Regions from separate parts of the Robertmurraya sp. GLU-23 genome, predicted to be linked through region 1. Evidence: predicted binding sites of a transcription regulator. Region 1 holds the regulator's gene; the other holds the start of a gene.
The links. Region 1 encodes NrdR, which represses ribonucleotide reductase genes. Its sites were predicted from a motif close to AACACNATATATNGTGTT; they were not measured.
Positions count from the first base shown of each region.

Region 2: a site for NrdR is predicted at 4,065-4,082, ahead of ACVBAX_RS01745 (vitamin B12-dependent ribonucleotide reductase). Genes of this name have one in related genera too.

Region 1 covers NZ_JBRKCV010000001.1:68,672-76,444, reverse strand. Annotated here, with positions in the region: gene ytxC (sporulation protein YtxC) at 1-495, opposite strand, end outside; gene dnaI (primosomal protein DnaI) at 513-1,451, opposite strand; gene ACVBAX_RS00355 (replication initiation and membrane attachment family protein) at 1,463-2,872, opposite strand; gene nrdR (transcriptional regulator NrdR) at 2,909-3,364, opposite strand; gene ACVBAX_RS00345 (hypothetical protein) at 3,444-3,848, opposite strand; gene speD (adenosylmethionine decarboxylase) at 3,991-4,371, opposite strand; gene ACVBAX_RS00335 (glyceraldehyde-3-phosphate dehydrogenase) at 4,655-5,698, opposite strand; gene coaE (dephospho-CoA kinase) at 5,815-6,420, opposite strand; gene ytaF (sporulation membrane protein YtaF) at 6,471-7,109, opposite strand; gene mutM (DNA-formamidopyrimidine glycosylase) at 7,175-7,773, opposite strand, start outside.
Region 2 covers NZ_JBRKCV010000001.1:340,747-348,519, reverse strand. Annotated here, with positions in the region: gene ACVBAX_RS01755 (patatin-like phospholipase family protein) at 1-104, opposite strand, end outside; gene splB (spore photoproduct lyase) at 213-1,238, opposite strand; gene ACVBAX_RS01745 (vitamin B12-dependent ribonucleotide reductase) at 1,346-3,898, opposite strand; gene ACVBAX_RS01740 (lipoate--protein ligase family protein) at 4,286-5,122, opposite strand; gene ACVBAX_RS01735 (rhodanese-like domain-containing protein) at 5,296-5,676, shown strand; gene gcvPB (aminomethyl-transferring glycine dehydrogenase subunit GcvPB) at 5,732-7,189, opposite strand; gene gcvPA (aminomethyl-transferring glycine dehydrogenase subunit GcvPA) at 7,182-7,773, opposite strand, start outside.

The DNA of each region.
Region 1 (7,773 bases):
AATAGCCGATTCTACCAAATTATTTAATGAATTCACATCTACAAACGATAAGAGTTCCCTTCGGTTTCCGTCAACAATGGCAGTAATAATATCTAGTATTTGTTCCTGTTCATGTTCGTCATCATAACAAAAATGATTCTTTAAGATTTCTCGAGACCAATCCACTAATTTAATTTCCTGAATAAACTGCACAAATGCATTTTTCACAACCACTTCTTCCAGTTTTCCATCGCATTTTACTATATGTTTATCTTCAATAAGAAGAGTCTCATGATTCAAATGGAGTGAGGATTGTGCGTGTTTCTTTAGCAATTGGTGAAATCTTTTCGCATCCTCTTTATTTTGGAAAATGATCTCAAACAACCAAATCCCCCCTTTTGGTGAAATCAACGCTTGAAAAGTCCATGCGGCTGCATGTTCGTTTTCACAGTCTCTGTTTTCATGTATATGGGGAACTTGGTCAAAATAGAATAAGAGCCAGCGGACTTTTTCCACTGACTCTTCTACTTCACCTATTTTCTTCTATTTGGACCATCCACTTGGACAGGGTGAGCTAAGTATCTAATCCTCTCAAGAAGCCTTCTTGCTTTCATCTTCTCTTCTTCTCCACGTTGACTATACGTTAGATGTACTTCTAACCCGTCGAAGTCAAAGTTAGAGGTAAAGAAAGTAGGCAGGTTTTCAAGCATACGGAATTGAAGAATCGTTCCTAGCACTTCATCCCTTGCCCAACTTGACATCGTCTCTGCACCTATATCATCAATCATTAACACCGGTACTCTCTTCACTTTTTCGATTTTTTCATTTAGTGTAGAATCACCGATGGAGCTCTTTAATTCTCTAATCAGTTCTGGAAAATACACGATCATAGAAGAAACTTTTTTCTTAGCTAAGTCATTTGCAATGGCTCCAAGTAGATAAGATTTTCCGACACCGAATTTCCCATACAAATAAAGCCCTTTTTGCATGGTGTTAGGATGATAATTAAGGATGAAATCTGCAGCAAGATCAATGGCTTCTAATCTCCCTGCATAATCACCTTCTGTGTCGATTTCTGAAAAGCTAGCCTTCAGTATTTCCTTTGGCATATACATACTTTGTATTAGCTTTTCACTCTTTCTTCTTTCGTCAGACATGACCTTCCTTGGACAGCGATCATAATGGATCTCAATGGTTCCACGAACAAGAACTAATTCTGGCTGATATCCCTGCATAATATTTTTACAACTCTCAAGACTCGGGCACTCCGAACATTCCGTACTTTGAGTCGAATATTCATAGAGCTTGGCCAAATTTCTTTCAATCATTTGGCTCGTTAGAATATCACTGTGCTTTGATATAAACTCCCTGATGTCTGGGTGCTGCATAACTTGTCTCTTTTGTCGTTCATACCGTTCTTGAAAGCTTGGACTAGCTGCAAGTTTTTTTAATGTTTCATTGATTGGTTCCAAACACTCACCTCCTAACTCTTAAACCTTTTTAATTTCTCCTGCAAAGCACGTTTTTTCTCTTCCATCTCTTTATTATCTGAGGATATCTGATCAGGTTGACCCTCATCCTCATTTTTATCAAACCAATCTGGTAAGCTTTCTGTTCGTATCGCCTTTTTCCTAGTACTAGTCTTTGGTGTTTGTTTTGCTGTTTGCTTCCCCTCAGCCCAGTCTAAGTATTGTCGATGTTCTTTTTTAGCAAGTTCCATTGCTTCAGACACCGTCTGAACCCTTTTACGCGCCCAATGTGAGGCAATTTTGTCCACATAAGCCTTCGTCAACTTCATATCTGTTTTCAATAATACGTACTGAATGAGCACGTTCACTACACCAGGAAAAAGCTTTTGTTGAAACATGACATCTTCAACAATTTGCAAATCACTTTTTGATGGTTCTCCCCCACCAGATATATCAATTAACAATTGTCGAGGAGACGTTTTCTCAAGGTATTGAACCAATTTCTCTTCTTGAGTTTTAGGCTCCACCGTTGTTGTAACATGTGGAAGTGGTTGTATTTTATCTATTAATAACGGGAGTTGGTCAGAAAAGTTAAGCTGATACCAATCTCTAGCGGATTTTCTAAGTTCATCAATCTGAATCTCACTTGATTCATCAACTGCACTAATCACAATGTTTTTCATTTGGATCGGGTCAATCCCATAAAGGAAGGATAGTTTCGCAATTGCTTCTCGTACCTTTTTATTGATGGCCCGTTTAGGAACAAGCACTTCTGAAAGCCCTGCAAATAGAAGGTCAAAATCAAAATGTGCCTCATCAACCTTAATGGTCTCAGGACTCACTCGATCGAAGTATACACGTTGATCTTCGAGTTTCAGGTCATCTACTAAATGTGATGAAGGGTTACCTGGAACAGCAGAGTCAAATACTTCTTGAAACGACCGTGTAACATTCTCGAACCCATTTTCTTTTTCTAAGAAATGTTCATCACTAAAAAACCTTTTAAGTTTTAAAAATTGATTTTTACCTATTTTCCGATACAAATACACGTTTAGCATGCCATCTAGAAAAAACTGACTAGGTGTTAAAGGCGGCTTTATTTCATATACGAATGATCGAATCCCTTCCTCTGTTCGCACATATGTCGAGAGAAGGCCAATCCCTTCTAATTTTAGACGGGCATCGTAAATTTGTTTTAAATTACTATCCATCACGTTCATAAGAGCATGATGTGAACTACCATCTGATGATAAGCGGTTCTCATCTATTTGCGACCAAAGGGTCATATAGAGACTGTATGCTATCGGACCAATCAATGGCTGATATAAAAGTGTCAGAACCTTTCGATCATAGTCAAATAACAATCCATTTGAGGCCACCTCATAGCGATCCACTGGTAGCATTTCCTGCCAATGCTGAGCCATAGGCTTCATTTCCTCTCTTAAAAACAAACTTCCCTACTAATCCTTTTTTATCAATTCCTTTAATTCTTCAATAAATACGTTAATATCTTTAAACTGTCTATATACAGAGGCAAATCTGACGTACGCAACCTCATCTATTTTTGCTAAACGATCCATAACCATTTCTCCAACTGCTTCACTCTTTATTTCCGATACTCCATGACTGCGAAGTTCTTTTTCTATATCGGAAGTTATTTTTTCTAATTCAGTCAAAGCAACAGGTCTTTTTTCACAAGCTTTAATCAGCCCCCGTAGAATCTTATCACGGCTAAATTCTTCTCTTGTTCCTTCCTTTTTTACGACAATCAACGGAATTTCCTCTACCTTCTCAAAGGTTGTAAAACGAAAAGAACATTTCTCACACTCTCTTCTTCTGCGAATCGATCTATTTTCATCGACAGGTCTTGAATCAAGAACACGCGTATGATTATTTTGACATGTAGGACATTTCATAACATCAACTCCGAAACAGAATGGATTCTGTTGAATCTAACACTATCTTATTAAAACTTCATTTGTAGTACAAGCAATTCTACTCTCCAGCGTGTTTTCCAACACCAATATACGGATGCTTCTTATCTAACTCTTGGTAAATACGAGTGATCTCTGCTCTTAAACTTGGGTATGCTCCCAACAGCACTGTTTGCTCAGTGGAAACATTTATATCTACAGCCGTCTCGTAGGGCTTAACCGTTATAATAGTAATAATGGCAAACATTTTCTTTCCACGATTGATTTCAACTGCAATTTCCCCGTGGTCAATAGAATCACTTACCACTTTTGCATGCTGATCATTTTCAAGGATTTCTTTTACAGATTGAAACAAAGATTGGAGATTTACTCGATAATATCTCGTTCTAAGCTCTTCCTCGACATGATTTTCTTTTGTTTCGCATTGCCGATTAAATTGTCTAAACACCTGTTTTACAAATGACATAATGATTCCTCCAAATAGAAAGATGTATGTACATATATTTTAACCTAAAAGGACTGGCAATGTTAATGTTTCAGTAAAAGAGAAATTAAAAAGAGGTGTATAATATACACCTCTCGAATTTCATAAGTTTAGTAAGCTACGATTATAGTACTTTCGCTTTTGCTTGTTTAACTTGAACAGGACCCATTCCACGAGGAATTTCGATGTTCTCACGAGTTTGAGCACCTAATGCTTCAGCAATATGGTCTGCTGCGATATTAGGATCCATGTCTCCACAAGTATACACATCAATACTAGCATAGCCATGTTCAGGAAAGCTGTGAATAGTTAAATGTGATTCAGAGATAATAACCACTCCACTCACACCTTGTGGTGCAAATTTATGAAAAGCAACCTCGCGAATTTCAGCACCAGATTTTAATGCCGCATCAGCAAAAATTTGCTCAATTTGCTCCATATCATTTAACTTTTCAAAATCACAACCCCATAACTCAGAAATAACGTGACGACCCATAGTTTCCATATTCAAATTTCCCCCTTTAACCATTTTTACTACAGTAACTGAATTTCCCTATTTTTTTGGATTATAACTACCACGGGGGAAAGTTAGTCCAAAGAGGTCCTAACCCTTTAAGTAGATATAGATTCCAAATTTCAAGAAGTTCACGATGACTAGTATACTTTGTTTGTTTTTTTTTTGCAATAATGTATTTAAAAAATCTTTACAAAAAAAAAGAAAAGTAAAATCCCTTTCATCTAATCATACAAAAAATCAGTCTTCTGAGGGTTCCCAGAAGACTGACTATTTACAACGAACTTACTCGTTTAATATTTTCTGAAGCTAAAGACAGTTGATTAGCCACATGTTTCGTTAGATCAACGACCCGACAAGAATAGCCCCACTCATTATCGTACCATGCAAGAACCTTTACCTTGTTCGCACCTATAACCATTGTAGACAACCCATCAACAATCGCAGAATGTTCATTGGTATTAAAGTCAACCGATACTAATGGCTCATCTGTAATGTCGAGTATCCCTTTTAGTTCATCCTTTGAGGCTGTTTCGAATACATCATTGATCTCATCTATCGTTACTTCTCGCTTTAAATCAACAACTAAATCAACTAATGAGACATTGGTTGTTGGAACTCTTAATGACATTCCATGCAGCTTCCCTTTCATTTTAGGTAGCACTAGTGAAAGAGCTTTAGCTGCACCTGTGCTTGTTGGAATGATTGATTGACCACAAGCTCTCGCTCTTCGAAGATCTTTATGCGGATTATCAATATTTTTTTGATCATTTGTATAGGCATGCACGGTCGTCATTAGCCCATTAATTATGCCAAAGTGATCTTCAAGTACTTTTACAAGAGGTGCTAAACAATTTGTCGTACAAGAGGCATTTGAAATGATTTCATGCTCATATATATCTAACTGATGTTCATTCACACCCATAACAATTGTAATATCTTCTCCTTTACCCGGTGCGGTTAATATAACCTTCTTTGCACCCGCTTCTAAGTGGAGACTAGCTTTCTCTCTTGCATTGAATTTCCCAGTCGCTTCGATCACGATATCAACATTAAGTGAATTCCATGGTAACTCCTCTGGATTACGGTGGTTAATTAGCTTCACTCTTTTTCCATTTACTAATAAGGAATCATGTTCAGCTACTACCTCACCATCAAACTTTCCGTGATTTGTGTCATACTTTATTAAATGTGCTAATGTTTCCGCAGGATAACTAGCATTAATGGCTACTATTTCTAATGCATCATCACAAATTGCCTTTCTGAAAACCATTCTTCCTATTCTTCCAAACCCATTAATCGCTACTCTAGCCTTCATGTTACGGCTCCCTTCAAAAGTGTTATACTTTATTTCCGTATTTTACAATTAGTATAACATATTGGTGGTGAATTGTGGTGATAAAAAAACCTATTTTCAACAAAAAAACCATCACATTAATTTGTGATGGTTTTCCAATCCTTAAGAAGCTCTATCAGTTGCTTTTTCGTATCGTCTATCGTCCCATTATTATTAATCATTTTATCAGCAAGCTTCCGTTTATCTTCAATTGGCATTTGAGATTGTATTCGAGCAAGGGCTTCCTCCTTTGTTAACAGATTTCTATCCATTAATCTCTGAAGCTGGACATCTTTCTCAACATACACAAGCAGAACTACGTCAACCATATGCTTTAATCCACTTTCAAATAGTAGTGGAATATCCAACACAACTATTTGGTCTCCTCGTAAAATAGCTACTTCCTTCTTCTCATTCATCCTTCTTCGTACATCCGGATGAACAATTTCATTTAATTTTTGCCTCTTCACATTGTCATTAAAAATGATTTCACCTAATTTGGATCGATTAATCGTTCGATCATCATTCAATATACCTTCACCAAAATATGTAACGATTTGTTCGTATGCTACCTCTCCAATCTCAACGGCCTTTCTTGCTTCTATATCAGCATCAATGACCTCTATTCCCATTTCTTTAAACATATTTGCCACAGTGCTTTTCCCACTAGCAATGCCACCCGTTAATCCAACGACTAAAGTCATATTCTGCTCCTCCGTTTAGCGTAAAAGCCTCCACAAATGGAGGCTTTTTGTTAAATTTTCCATATTCCAATAATGATTAACAATACACCAGGTAAAAAAGCGAAGCGCTGGAGCCAACTGTTCTCTGAAAAATGTTTGCCAAGCTGTAATCCCGCATAAATAAAGAGAAAGCTCATTAATGCTACAGCAGTCCCTAATATGCTTGGAGAAAAGTCTAGCATCGCAGCACCTATTCCGGCCCCAAATGCATCTAAAGATAACGCTAAACCAAGCATATAGGCTTCAATACCATTGATCGTACCCGATTGATCAAAGTCTGCTGACATCGGCTTTCGTAATATTTGAATAACAATCCCAAGAGATTTAATCTCAAAATCAATGATCGTTTTTGGATGGGGAAGCATTGATGAGGACGATTTCTCTGATCGAAAAAATTGAGCGAGAACCCAAGCCCCTAATAAAATGAGTATAAATCCCCCTATACTCTCAGCGATATCAGGTGATAAGACAGACTCAATGAAATGGCCAATAATCATCCCTACAGTGAGTGTTCCTGCAGAGCATAATGAGATCACCGCGATTGACTTAAAAGGAATTCGCATTTTCCTCAGACCGTATGTGAAACCTACACTAAAACTGTCAATGCTAACTGCTAATGCAAGTAGTAATAATGGAACAGATAGTACCATTGGAAAGACTCCTTCCTAACAAAAAGCTAGGATAGTATATGATAGGAGCCCATCCAAGGTTCAACCTACTTCCTCTTTTGACATTTTGGACAAAACACGGTTCCTCGCCCACCAACAACAATTTTTTCTAGAGGAGTACCACATATTTTACAATTTTCACCTTTCCGACCGTAAACAAATAATTCAAGCTGAAACATCCCCATTTGTCCTTGTGAATTCACATAAGATCGTACCGTACTTCCACCCTTTTCAACTGCTTCACCTAGTGTTTCCTTTATTTGTTCATAAAGGATAATCCACTCTTTGTTCTTCAATGAGCTAGCGATTCTCTCAGGGTGAATTTTCGATCGAAAAAGGGCCTCATCTACATAAATATTACCTAGCCCAACGACTACTGTTTGGTCAAGCAAGGCTGTTTTGATTGACCTTTGTGTTTTCGATAATCTTTTTTGCAAATAGGATGACGTAAAATCCGGATCAAATGGTTCAGGTCCAAGAGTCGATAAAGGTGGCTGGTTAAATTCCTTCCCTTTTTCAAATAAGTGCATCGTACCAAATTTACGCACATCTTTGTAGCGGAGTTCTGTTCCGTCGGTAAAAGTAAAAATCACATGCGTGTGGAGAGCGACTGGTTCCTCAGCCTCAAAATGAGCATATCTCCCTT
Region 2 (7,773 bases), 270 kb from region 1:
GCCACTCTTTTGAATCGAAAGCCTCTATTTTCAATTGCTTCATAGGCACCAACTAAGGCAATTCCCTTAATGCCTCCCCCAGAAAAAACGCCGTCAATATACATGAAAGTCACTCCTTAGATGCACATATATGATACATCTTTAAGCAGTAACTTCATGAAATAGTACGGCGGACAATCTAAATCATTTTATTTTTTTATCGTATGGGCCTTTTACGTAAAGTAGCTAACCTCTGCATTGGGAAAATACTCTTTTACATACCCTCGAATCGTTTGCTCCATTTCTGCTGCTTCATCGGTTTGATACACGTACTTTCCAATTCCGTAACGCCCCCATTTGTATTTTCTTTTTTCTTCATCCATTTCGAGCTTTGTTTTCGGGTAGCGCTTTTCAATTACCTTTTTGGCTGGCTTCGTAAAACGGTGTTGAATTAATTCAAAGGTTAAGTTAGGCAACTCAATTCCTTGTAATGAGTCACTTAGACGTTCAAATAACTCTCGATACCCTTCCTTCCAGTCCTCATGAAGATAAATAGGGGCAACAATAAACCCAAGTGGATAACCCGCATCAGCTACTTTCTTAGCGGCTTCAAGACGTTCATCAAATGTTGATGTTCCCGGTTCGAAATTTTTAATTACATACCGTGAATTCACACTAAAGCGAAATCGTGTTTTCCCATTATGTTTCGCATCAAGCAAATGGTCGACATGATGATATTTCGTTACAAAACGAAGCTGACCATACTCTGTTTGACCGATAAACTCAATCGTTTTCTTTAAGGAATGAGTTAAATGATCTAAGCCAACAATGTCTGATGTACAAGCGGCTTCGAATCGAGTGATCTCTGGAGCTCGTTCATCCATATATTTTTGAGCCTGATTAAAAATATCCTCGAGATTTACGTATGTTCGAATATACGGCTTACTTCCTAATGTAGTTTGTAAATAACAGTAATGACAATGCCCCATGCATCCTGTTGCTAAAGGAATGGCGTATTCGGCTGAGGGCTTAGATGTATCAAACTTTAATGTTCTTCTTACACCAACAACTAAGGTGGACTTTGCATTCCGGTATTGTTGAAGTTCATTGTCTCCAGGAATTCCACGTATTTGATTATGTGAAGTTGTTTCTCTTATTTCAAGGCCCATGTCTTCAAACTTTCGTTTCAATTCTTTACCGAGTTCATACTCCAGTGCACCTGGTTCTATATAAACAAGCTGTGGAACGAATGGCTTCATTTTTTTCCCTCATTTCATCAACCTAGTTATACAGGTAGTATGAACAAAAAAATAAAGAAACGAAAAAAGAGGATGGAACAATTATTTCCATCCTCTTTAACCTCAAATTATAGACCACACTTTAACTGTGCGTTACAGTTTGTACAAGTGTTACAGCCACCGATTTCTTTTACTTTTCCTTTACGACATACAGGACAAGTATTTCCAACTTCAGAACCAATGGTCACATCAGTCGATCGAAGATCCGAAATGGTATCAACTAATACCACATGTGTTTTTTCCACATTTGGCTCAAATTCATCAGCCGTATTTTCTTCTGCCTTCAGTGTTAATACCTGGCTATCACGTGATCCATCCACATAAACGGTACCACCCTTTGCTCCACCGCGGTATAAACGCTCATACACCTTTTCTACCTGCTCAACGCTATATCCTTTTGGCGCATTTACCGTTTTACTTATTGAACTATCAATCCATCTTTGGATGACACATTGTACGTCAGCATGCGCTTCAGGTGAAAGCTCCATCGCTGATACGAACCAGCTTGGCAACTGATCAGGATCCGCTTCTGGGTGTCGGTCAAGATAATCTTGTACAATATCTGCCTTTACTTCAATAAACTTCCCAAGACGTCCACTACGGAAATATGAGAACGAGAAGTAAGGCTCAAGACCCGTGGATACACCTACCATTGTTCCAGTTGATCCTGTAGGAGCTACTGTTAGCAAGTGAGAATTACGGATTCCAGTTTCTAGAATAGCTTCTCTCACATGCTCAGGCATCTTTTGCATAAAGCCCGTTTGCGTAAATGCTTTACGAAGACGATTCGTTTCTTCATCTGTAGTGCCTACAAGGAACGGAAAGCTGCCTTTTTCCTTCGCTAGTTCAACAGATGTTTCATAGGCTGTTGTTGCAATTGTTTCAAACACTTTATCAATTAGAACATTTCCTTCTTCAGAACCGTATTCTGTCTCACAATAGATCAGAAGATCATGTAAGCCCATTACACCAAGTCCTACACGTCTTTCTCCTAATGCTTGGTTCTTATTGTCTTCAAGGAAGTATGGTGTAGCATCAATAACGTTATCTTGCATACGAACGCCGACAGCGACCGTTTGTCTTAACTTTTCAAAATTAACCGTTTTTGTCTCTTTATCTGCCATCTCCGCTAAGTTAACAGCAGCAAGGTTACACACGGAATATGGTGCAAGAGGTTGTTCTCCACATGGATTTGTAGCTACTACTTGTTGACCATATGCTTTCGCATTTGTCATGTCGTTTGCGTTGTCGATGAAGAAGATTCCAGGCTCAGCTGAGTATGTCGCACAGATGTTAATAAGATTCCATAATTCTTTTGCCTGGATCTTTCTGTACACTCGTACTTTATGGTCTTGTTTTTCCCACTCACGAACGTCCCCGACTTTATGCCACTCTTCGTTGTAAACTTTCATTTCCTCAGCATCATAGCTTTCCACATCTGGGAAACGAAGTTCGTACGCTGTATCATTTTCAACTGCAGTCATAAACTCTTTCGTTAAACAGATAGAAATATTCGCTCCTGTTAAGAATTCTGAGTTATGAACGGAGAAATTTCCTCCAGTAGCAAGCTTTTCTTCAGCGTCTGCAATGTTTTTCTCAGAAAAACCACCATGACCTGGAATCGTTTTGTAATTAGCAATCCCTTGGTACATAGAACGCTCACTCTCTGTAAGAGGAGAAAACTTTAGTTTTTCTTTCGCATATTTTTTAATCGTTTCATCTTTTGTTGTCTCAAGTAAGAAACGAAGAATTCTTGGATTTTGCATTTTTGAAATAATGAATTCAATAATGTCAGGATGCCAGTCGGCTAACATGATCATTTGGGCACCACGTCTTGACCCACCTTGTTCAACCAAGTGAGTTAGCTTTGCAATATCATCCAACCACGATACTGAACCAGATGATTTGCCGTTTACTCCACGAGCAAGTGTGTTTCTTGGTCTTAGGGTTGAACCGTTCGTTCCAACTCCACCACCGCGGCTCATGATTTCCATTACTTGCTTACGATGCTCGGAGATTCCTTCACGAGAATCTTGCACAAATGGCATAACATAACAATTGAAGAATGTTACTTCTGTTCCAGCACCTGCTCCATAAAGAACTCGTCCTGCTGGAATGAAGTTTAAGTTAACTAGTTCCTGGTAAAACTTCTGGAACCATTCAGCCTTCTTTTCTTCTGTTCTCTCTACTGAAGCCAAGCCTGTTGCGTTGCGTTTCGCAATTTGCTCATAGAACACTTCCAATGGCTTTTCAATGACATCAAGCGAACGATTAATAACTCCTGTACTAGCTTCTTCCGGGTCATCTAGAACTCCTCTAAACTCCTCATCAACAAGCACTTTAGCCATCTTTTGGTCCCAATCAATTTCAAGAATAAATCCAAGACCTCTCGCAGGAAACTTCGGATCTTCTTTAATTGTAAGAACAACAAAATCTCCGTTCGATAATGTTAGCTTTTCCGTATCTTTAAATGTATAACGGTCAAGCATAACTAGTCTTGATACCCCTTTATGAGTAATCTTCATATCTGGGGTTACTGGATGCACCTGAGGAAACAAGCTAATGTCCTTGTTCAAGCTCTCGACATCAATATTCATTTTTTTTCTAAACGCAACAGACATACACACAACTCCTTTAAAATATACAAATGCTTCTTTTAATCTACTCTGTAAAAAACTACTAATAGAAATTTAGAATCTAGCACAGCTAGGAATATTCTTAAATTACCACAGTCCAATTGTGAAATCAACTATATTGTCTACATATAGTATATATTTTTCCAAAACAACCACTATATATTGTGTTTAGTTCAAACACCTGCAATTTTGTCAAACTCAAAAAAATTAAGAATCTAGCGAAAAGAGATGATTTTTGTAGATTTTCGAGCGAAAGCGATAAATTTTAACAAATTTCGCTCCTTGCTTTTTCTAACAATGAGACAAACCTACGTACTATAGGCTTTTTTCCTATAACTTTACAAAAAAAAGAAAAGCGACATATTTCGACGCTTATCTTTTAAAATTCCATTCATTACTTTCATACCGTTCTCGCGCCAGTTTATGAACATATTCTAGCTGCTCTTCCGAAAGCTCAAATGGTTGCAATTTTATATTTAGACCTTGTTCGAACCCCTCTTTAAAAGCATGTTTGGCTTCTTCTACCTCTATTTGTCTTGAACTAATTTCATTAATGGCCACAGCCTTGTTTTTAAAGGCTTTTTGCATACGTTCTTTTACTCTTTCGTTCGGATATTTAAAAAGACTAAACAGCTTATCTTCATCTATATCTAGTAGGATGGAACCATGCTGCAGAATAACACCTTTTTGTCTTGTTTGCGCACTTCCTGCTACTTTTCTTCCCTCAACAACTAGCTCATACCAGCTTGGAGCATCAAAGCAAACAGCTGAACGAGGATTTTTTAGAGAATCTCTTTCTTCTGCTGTTTTAGGAACCGCAAAGTAAGCTTCTAACCCTAGTAGCTGAAAACCTTTTAATATTCCTTCAGAGATTACGCGGTATGCTTCTGTTACCGTTTTAGGCATGTCGGGATGTTCTTCTGTCACAATAACACTATAAGTTAGCTCTTGGTCATGAAGTACCCCTCTTCCACCGGTTGGTCTACGTACGAAACCGAGGTGATGTTCTTTCACCTTATCAAGATCGATTTCCTTCTCAACCTTTTGGAAATATCCTATAGAAAGAGTAGCCGGATTCCAGCCATAAAAGCGGATAATTGGCGGAATCTCTCCTTTACTATGCCAATCAAGTAATGCTTCATCCAATGCCATATTAAAAGAAGGAGATCCTTCTCCTGAATCAATGAAACCCCATATTTCTTTGTTCATAATGAAACCTCTTTTTCTAATGTTGAAATCTAGCTCTATTAGCTTAACAAATGAAACGAATGAAAGAAAGTAACATGTCCTCAAAAATTAAGTTGTTCCTCTTTACCCAAAGTCTCAACATCGATATAATATAACTTGGCGTAATGCTTGTTCGAAAGGAGACATGTTACTTTATGGATACTCTTTACTTTATCCTTATACTTGTAGTTGCCATTATCGCTTACTCTGTGATTACATGGCTCTACCAACGAAAAATTGTAAAAACGCTGAATGAACAACAATTCCGTGAAGGCTATCGAAAAGCTCAACTAATTGATGTGCGTGAACCGAACGAGTATGAAGCAGGACATATTTTAGGAGCTAGAAACATTCCTCTATCGCAATTTAAAATGCGCATGAAAGAAATTCGTCCTGACAAACCGGTTTATCTATATTGCCAAAGTGGGATGAGAAGTGGCCGTGCAGCACAAACACTTTACCGTAAAGGTTATAAAGATCTTTCTCACCTTGAAGGCGGATTCAAAAAGTGGTCTGGTAAAATTAAAGTGAAGTAAGAGAAAAGGATTCCTAGCTCTTTAGAGCGGAATCCTTTTTGTTTTCTTAACATCACTATGCTTGATACCTCAAAATTGGCTTTCTTGCAGCTGTTGTTTCATCCAATCTCCCTACAACTGTAGTGTGTGGGGCTTCTTGAACAATTTCAGGGTTCTCTTCTGCTTCCTTTGCAATTTGAATCATTGCTTCAATAAATGCATCTAGAGTTTCCTTCGACTCTGTCTCTGTTGGCTCAATCATGATGCATTCCTCTACATTTAGCGGGAAATAAATAGTTGGCGGGTGATATCCGAAGTCCAACAGGCGCTTCGCTATATCTAGTGTACGAACACCCAGCTTCTTTTGTCTCTTTCCACTTAGGACGAACTCATGTTTACAATGCCTGTCAAACGGTAAATCAAAATATGGTTCAAGACGTCTCATCATATAATTCGCATTTAAAACAGCATATTCCGTTACTGCTTTTAATCCATCAGGACCCATTGTACGAATATACGTATACGCTCTTACATTAATCCCAAAATTACCGTAGTATGGTTTTACACGTCCAATTGACTGTGGACGATCGTAGTCTAACACAAATTCTCCGTCTTTCTTCGTAACAATTGGCTTTGGTAAGTATGGAATTAAATCTTTCTTCACCCCAACAGGACCAGAACCAGGACCACCGCCACCATGTGGGCCAGTGAATGTTTTATGAAGGTTTAAATGGACAACATCAAAGCCCATATCTCCTGGTCTAGCTTTAGAAAGTACTGCATTTAAGTTTGCTCCATCGTAATAAAGCTTTCCACCAGCTTCGTGAACAATCTGCGCCATTTCCAGAATATTTTCCTCAAACAAACCAAGAGTATTTGGGTTGGTTAGCATTAGGGCAGCCGTGTCTTCTCCAACAACACTTCTTAGGTCATTTAAATCAACTAATCCATTTTCATCGGACTTAACAGTAATGGTTTCAAAACCTGCGACTGTTGCTGAAGCTGGATTTGTTCCGTGAGCGGAGTCTGGTACAATTACCTTTGTTCTTTTTGTGTCGCCATTTGCTTCATGGAAGGCACGAATGAGCATAAGTCCCGTCCACTCACCATGTGCACCTGCTGCAGGCTGCAATGTAACTTCATCCATACCCGTAATCTCAATTAGATGCTCCTGAAGATCATACATAAGCTCCAATGCACCTTGAACAGAGCTTTCATCTTGAAGGGGGTGTAGATGAGCAAAACCAGCTATACGAGCTACGTTTTCGTTGATCTTTGGGTTGTATTTCATCGTACAAGATCCAAGAGGGTAAAATCCGGAATCTACTCCATGATTTCTTTTGGAAAGAGCTGTGTAATGACGCATGATATCAAGCTCAGAAACCTCGGGTAGGTTCGGTTCAACAGCTCGCAAATAATCTGCTGGAATTAAATCGTCTATGTTTACCTCAGGGATATCTGTCTCTGGGAGACTATATCCTATTCGGCCAGAGGTACTTAATTCAAAAATGAGCGCTTGGTCTTCCTTATGCATGATAATCCCCCATTCGATCAACAAATAGATCTATTTCTTCTTTTGTACGTAGTTCGGTTACGGCTACGAGCATGTGATTCTTCAACTCTGGATAATCACGACCGAGATCATAACCTCCAATGATTCCTTCCTGTAAAAGCTGTTGGTTCACTTCTTTCACAGGCTTATTTAGTACAACAACAAATTCGTTAAAACATGGTCCATTAAAGGCAATTGTGAATCCTTTATTATCAAATGCTTTCTTTGCATAGTGAGCTCTTTGGATATTGCTCACAGCCATTTCTTTGACGCCTTTTTTCCCTAAAGCCGTCATAGCGACAGAAGCAGCTAGAGCATTCAATGCTTGGTTTGAGCAAATATTAGATGTTGCCTTGTCACGTCGGATATGTTGTTCTCTTGCTTGAAGCGTTAAAACAAACCCTCTTCTTCCTTGATCATCTTTTGTTTGACCAACAAGACGACCAGGAATTTTACGAACCAACTTATTCGTTACAGCAAAATAACCGCAATGTGGTCCACCGAATGATGTTGGAATTCCAAACGGTTGCGCATCTCCCGCTACAATATCAGCACCAAAGGCTCCA